2 regions of the Streptomyces sp. NPDC050161 genome follow, and region 1 is predicted to be linked to the other one. Evidence: riboswitches for the same ligand, from Rfam matches in the RefSeq annotation. Region 1 holds a riboswitch; the other holds the start of a gene.
What was found. A riboswitch is a leader RNA that binds a small molecule or an ion and turns the genes downstream of it on or off. The one in region 1 is predicted to bind thiamine pyrophosphate.
Positions count from the first base shown of each region.

Region 2: another riboswitch for thiamine pyrophosphate. It lies ahead of ACIBK8_RS03105 (thiamine ABC transporter substrate binding subunit); the one in region 1 lies ahead of thiO (glycine oxidase ThiO).

Region 1 covers NZ_JBITJM010000006.1:346,609-349,859, forward strand. Annotated here, with positions in the region: gene ACIBK8_RS13920 (NAD(P)/FAD-dependent oxidoreductase) at 1-1,080, opposite strand, end outside; TPP riboswitch at 1,236-1,347, shown strand; gene thiO (glycine oxidase ThiO) at 1,414-2,592, shown strand; gene thiS (sulfur carrier protein ThiS) at 2,589-2,804, shown strand; gene ACIBK8_RS13935 (thiazole synthase) at 2,812-3,251, shown strand, end outside.
Region 2 covers NZ_JBITJM010000001.1:704,814-708,064, reverse strand. Annotated here, with positions in the region: gene ACIBK8_RS03110 (ABC transporter permease) at 1-824, opposite strand, end outside; gene ACIBK8_RS03105 (thiamine ABC transporter substrate binding subunit) at 800-1,828, opposite strand; TPP riboswitch at 1,981-2,101, opposite strand; gene rlmN (23S rRNA (adenine(2503)-C(2))-methyltransferase RlmN) at 2,135-3,247, opposite strand.

The DNA of each region.
Region 1 (3,251 bases):
GGCGGCGCTCTCCGGATCGCCGCGCCAGACGAGTTCGTCGGCGCGGTCGTGGTGGCCCGCGTACTGCACGAACCGGCCGAACTGCTCCGACCAGAAGTACGGCACCGGGTCGTAGACCACGCCTTCGGCCGGGCCGCCGGTGATGTTCCCCGCGACCGTACGGGGGCCCTGGAGCGCGTTGTCCCAGTGGTGGATCAGGAGCCTGCGGCCGTAACGGGCCGACGGGAAGGAGGCGCAGTCGCCGACCGCGTGGACGTCCGGGGCCGAGGTCCGCAGCCGGTCGTCGGCGAGCACCGAGCCGTCATCGGGTGAGAGCGCGACACCGGAGCCGGCCAGCCAGCCGGTCGCGGGGCGGGCGCCGATGCCGACGACCACGGCGTCGGCGGGCAGCGCGGTGCCGTCGGCGAGGAGGACGGTGCCCGCTTCGACGGCGGCGACCCGCGCGCCGGTGCGCAGCCGGGCACCGGATCCGGCGTACCAGCCCGCCATGTGGGCGGCGACCTCGGCGGGCAGCGCGCCGGCCAGCGGCCGGTCGGCGGCCTCGACGACGGTGACCGCGCAGCCCGCCTCGCGCGCCGCGGTCGCGAACTCGGCGCCGATCCAGCCCGCGCCGACGACCACGATCTCGTGCCGGGCGGCGAGGACGGGCCGCAGCCGCTCGGCGTCGTCGAGGGTGCGCAGCAGGTGGACGTGGGGCAGCCCCGCGCTGCCGGGCAGCGCGAGGGGCTCGGCGCCGGTGGCGAGGACGGCGTGGTCGTAGCGGACCTGGCCTTCTGCGGTCTCGACGAGGTGCGCCTCGGGCCGCAGCGCGGTGACCGGGCGGCCGATGTGCAGCTCGATGCCCAGGGAGGCGAAGTCCACGTCGAACGCGGCGCCTTCGGCCTTGCCGAGCAGGACCGCCTTGGACAGCGGCGGGCGGTCGTAGGGCTGGTGCGGTTCGTCGCCGAACAGCGTGATCGCGCCGCGCCAGCCTTGTTCGCGCAGCGCGACAGCGGTCTGCACACCCGCGATTCCCGCGCCGACGATCACGACGCGCGGCGTGTGGTCAGGGTCCTGGGAGGACTTGCTCTGCTCGCTCACCCGATCACTCTAGGACGGCGCGCGACGGCGCCCGCAGCAGCGCGCAAGGAGATCTCTGACACAGCGTCACGCCCGGTGGGGCCCGGGAAGCGCCGTCCGCCGTGCCGGGGGCGCTCCCTTACGGGGCGTCGGCAGCGGGTATTAGGGTGAGGGTCATACGCACTCGCGGGAGCCCGGACGCACCGGGCTGAGAGGGAGGCTGGCGGCCTCCGACCGTACGAACCTGATCCGGGTCATGCCGGCGAAGGGAGGGGCTGGACGCCCATGCATGCATCTTCCGCACCGTCCGCCGCACCACACGGACCGCCGCCGCACGCCGGGCGGCACCCCGACGTGCTCGTCATCGGCGGCGGCATCATCGGCCTGGTCACCGCCTGGCGGGCCGCCGCACGGGGGCTGCGCACGGCCGTCGTCGACCCGGAGCCGGGCGGCGGCGCCGCCCGGGTCGCGGCCGGCATGCTGGCCGCCGTCACCGAGCTGCACTACGGGGAGCAGACCCTGCTGGGCCTCAACCTCGCGTCCGCCCGGCGCTATCCGGGGTTCGTCGCGGAGCTGGAGGAGGCGAGCGGGCAGGCCGTCGGCTACCGCGCCTGCGGCACCCTGGCGGTGGCGCTGGACGCCGACGACCGGGCCCATCTGCGGGAGTTGCACGCGCTCCAGCGCCGGTCGGGTCTGGAGTCGGAGTGGCTGTCCGGGCGCGAGTGCCGCCGCCTGGAGCCGATGCTGGCGCCCGGCGTACGCGGGGGCCTGCGGGTGGACGGCGATCATCAGGTCGATCCGCGCCGGCTGGCGGGCGCGCTGCTGACGGCCTGTGCGCGGGCCGGGGTGGTCTTCCACCACACCTGGGCCGAGCGGCTGACGGTCACCGCGGGCCGGGCCGTCGGCGCGGAACTGGCGGACGGCAGCCGGCCGGCCGCGGACCGGGTCGTGCTGGCCGGTGGCAGCCACAGCGGCCGGCTGGCCGGGGTGCCGTCTGAGGTGCTGCCGCCGGTGCGCCCGGTCAAGGGGCAGGTGCTGCGGCTCCGGATGCCGGACGTCCCCCGGGGGAGCCCCGCCTTCCTCTCCCGCACGGTGCGGGCCGTCGTCCGCGGCGGTCCCCTCTACCTGGTGCCGCGGGAGAACGGCGAGCTGGTCGTCGGCGCCACCAGCGAGGAGCTGGGCTGGGACACCACCGTCACCGCGGGCGGCGTGTACGAACTGCTGCGGGACGCCCACGAGTTGGTGCCGGGCATCACCGAACTGCCACTGGCCGAGACCTGCGCGGGGCTGCGTCCCACCTCCCCGGACAACGCGCCGCTGCTCGGCCCGACCTCGCTGCCAGGGCTCCTCCTGGCCACCGGGCACTTCCGCAACGGCGTCCTGCTGACCCCCGTCACCGGGGACGCCATGGCCGAGGTGCTGACCTGCGGGCAACTGCCCGATGAGGCCCGCCCGTTCTCCCCCCTGCGGTTCACCGACGCCGCCCCCGTTGCGGCCCCCGCGGCCCGCGTCCCCCAGGAGCAGCCCGTATGAACGCCTCCCCCGTTTCCGTCACCGTCAACGGAGAAGTCCGCGAGATCCCGGGCGGGCTGACGCTCGACCTGCTGGTGGCGACGTTGTCCCGGGCGCCTGGCGGCTTGGCCGCCGCCGTCAACGAGACCGTGGTGCCGCGCGCCCGGTGGGCCCGCACCCCGCTCGGCGAAGGCGACCGCGTCGAGGTCCTCACCGCAGTCCAGGGAGGCTGAACCGACCATGGCCGACGATCTCCTCACCCTCGCAGGCACCACCTTCACCTCCCGCCTGATCATGGGCACCGGCGGCGCGCCCAGCCTGGACGTCCTGGAGCGGGCGCTGCTCGCCTCCGGGACGGAGCTGACGACGGTCGCCATGCGGCGGCTCGATCCGACCGTGCAGGGCTCGGTGCTGTCCGTGCTGGAACGGCACGCGATCCGGGTGCTGCCGAACACCGCGGGCTGTTTCACCGCGGGCGAGGCGGTGCTCACCGCGCGGCTCGCCCGTGAGGCGCTCGGCACGGACTGGGTCAAGCTCGAAGTCGTCGCCGACGAGCGCACCCTGCTGCCCGACCCGATCGAGCTGCTGGACGCCGCCGAGACGCTGGTGGACGACGGGTTCACGGTGCTGCCCTACACGAACGACGACCCGGTGCTGGCCCGGAAGCTGGAGGACGTCGG
Region 2 (3,251 bases), on a different contig from region 1:
GTCCAGGCGTGCAGGGCCAGCAGGGCGAGGACCGCCGCGAACTGGATCAGGGTGAGGACGGCGGCGGTCGGCAGGTCGAGGAAGTCGGCGGTCTGCCGGTAGATCTCCACCTCCAGGGTGGAGAAGGTGGGCCCGCCGAGGATCTGCACCACTCCGAAGGAGGTGAAGGTGAACAGGAAGACCATCAGCGCGGCGGCGGCGACGGCGGGGCCGAGCGCGGGCAGCGTCACCCGGCGCCAGGCCGCGAGACGGCCGGCGCCGAGCACCCGCGCCGCTTCCTCCTGCCGCGGGTCGAGCTGTCCCCACAGCCCGCCGACGGTCCGCACGACCACGGCGTAGTTGAAGAAGACGTGGGCGAGCAGGATCGCCCAGACCGAGGTGTCGAGACGCACACCCCACAGGTCGTCGAGCAGTCCGCCGCGGCCGGTCAGGGCCAGGAAGGCGGAGCCGACGACGACGGTCGGCAGCACGAACGGCACCGCGACCACCGCCCGCAGCAGCTGCTTGCCGGGGAACTCGAACCGGGCGAAGACGTACGCGCCGGGCAGTGCGATCAGCAAGGTGAGGCCGGTCGACGCGGCGGCCTGCCAGACGGTGAACCACAGGACGTGCAGCACGTCCCCGTCGCCGAGCACGTCGGCGATCCGGCCGAGCTGCCACCGCCCGCCGTCCTTCAGTCCGCGTCCGACGATCGCAGTGACCGGGTAGGCGAAGAACAGCGCGAAGAAGGCGACCGGCAGCGCCATCAGGGCCGCCCGCACCGCCGTGGCGCGCCGGCTACGGCCGCGCCTGGCCCCGTCTACTTCAGAACGAGCGAGGACCACTGCTTGACCCACTGTTCGCGGTGCTCGGTGATCGTCTCCGGGGCGAGGGTCGCCGGCTTGTCGATCGTCGCGCCGTACTTGGTGAACAGGTCCGGCACCGTGGCGTCCTTGCGCGCCGGGTTGACGAACATCTGGAGCGGCATGTCCTCCTGGAACTTCCGGCTGAGCAGGAAGTCCAGCAGTTCCTTGCCGCCCTTCTCGTTCGTGGCGCCCTTGAGGAGACCACCGAACTCGATCTGCCGGAAGCAGGTCCCGGTGGCGACGCCGGTCGGTGCCTGCTTCGGCGCGGGCTTCTTGCCGAGCACCTCGACGGGCGGGCTGGAGGCGTACGAGACGACCAGCGGCTTGTCGCCCTTGCCCCGGCCGGCCGCGGATCCGGAGAAGCGCTCGTTGTACGCCTGCTCCCAGCCGTCGACCACCTCGACACCGTTGGCCTTGAGCTTTTTCCAGTAGTCCTGCCAGCCCTGCTCGCCGTGGGTGGCGATGGTGCCCAGCTGGAAGGCGAGCCCCGGCGACGAGGTGGCGGAGTTCTCCGTGACGAGCAGGTCCTTGTACTGCGGCTTGAGCAGGTCGTCGAAGGTCTTCGGCGGCGCGAGGTGGTGCCGGTCGAAGTAGTCGCGGTCGTAGTTGACGCAGGTGTCGCCGTAGTCGAGGGGCGTGACGCGGTGGCCTGCCTTGTCCAGTTGCAGGGCGGCGGGGACGGCGTCGAGGCCCTTGGCCCGGTACGGCGTGAAGAGGCCGGCCTTCAGGCCACGGGACAGCAGGGTGTTGTCGATGCCGAAGAAGACGTCGCCCTGCGGGTTGTCCTTGGAGAGGATCGCCTGGTTGACGGCCTTGCCCGCGTCGCCGCCCTTGAGCACCCGGACCTTGTAGCCGCTCTGCTTCTCGAACGCGGCGAGCACCGACTTCGAGGCGTTGAAGGAGTCGTGGGTGACGAGTGTGACGGTCTTGGCGTCCGCCGCGCTGCCGCCTTCCGTGCTGCCGCAGGCGGCGAGCGCGGTCATGCCGGCCGCTGCGGCGGCGACCGCCGCCACGGCTCTGCGGGCGGTGGTGGTGCGGTTGGTGCTCACTGATTCCTCCTGGCTGGCCAGGAAGAGACGCGGCCCCGCGCCGCGCCGCCCGGTGGAGCCGGGCGGCGCAGGGCGGGGCGCAACAGCATGAGTGACGACCGAACTTCCTACCCGGAATGACCCGGGCGAGGTTCAAGGGTCTGCGGGCGCCGTATCCCTACGACGTCTCCGCACTCTCAGCGCTGTGGCGCTCCCCTGTCGGAATGTGCATTTGTTCGATCACACGCTACCAGCGGGCGGTCAGCGTTCCGAGGCCGCGAGCTGCCCGCAGGCGCCGTCGATCTCCTGGCCGCGGGTGTCGCGGACGGTCACCGGCACGCCGTGCGCCTCGATGGCCCGGACGAACGCCCGCTCGTCCTCGGGGCGCGACGCGGTCCACTTCGAGCCGGGTGTCGGGTTCAGCGGAATGAGGTTGACGTGCACGCGCTTGCCCTTGAGCAGCCGTCCCAGCAGGTCACCGCGCCATGCCTGGTCGTTGATGTCGCGGATCAGGGCGTACTCGATGGAGATCCGGCGGCCGGACTTCTCGGCGTACTCCCAGGCCGCGTCCAGGACCTCGCGCACCTTCCAGCGGGTGTTGACCGGGACGAGGGTGTCGCGCAGCTCGTCGTCCGGGGCGTGCAGCGAGACCGCGAGCCGGCACTTGAAGCCCTCGTCGGCGAACCGCAGCATGGCGGGCACCAGTCCGACGGTGGAGACGGTGATGCCGCGCTGCGACAGGCCGAGGCCGTCCGGCTCGGGGTCGGTGAGCCGCCGGATGGCGCCGACCACCCGCTTGTAGTTGGCGAGCGGCTCGCCCATGCCCATGAACACGATGTTCGACAGCCGCGCCGGGCCGCCGGGCACCTCGCCGTCGCGCAGGGCGCGCATGCCGTCGACGATCTGGTGCACGATCTCGGCGGTCGAGAGGTTGCGGTCCAGACCCGCCTGGCCGGTGGCGCAGAACGGGCAGTTCATCCCGCAGCCGGCCTGTGAGGAGATGCACATCGTGACCCGGTCCGGGTAGCGCATCAGCACGGATTCGACGAGCGTGCCGTCGTGCAGCTTCCACAGGGTCTTGCGGGTGGTGTCGTCGTCGCACGAGATGTGCCGCACCACGCTCATCAGCTCGGGCAGCAGCTCCGCCGCGAGCTTCTCCCGGGCCGCGGCGGGAATGTCGGTCCACTGCGCCGGCTCGTGCGCGTAGCGGGCGAAGTAGTGCTGCGACAGCTGCTTGGCGCGGAACGGCTTCTCCCCGATCGCGGCCACGGCTTCGCGGCGCTCGGCGGGGCTGAGGTCTGCGAGGTGCCGCGGGGGCTTCTTGGCCCCGCGGGGGGCGACGAATGTCAGCACACCGGGCTCGGGCGGTGCCATGGGC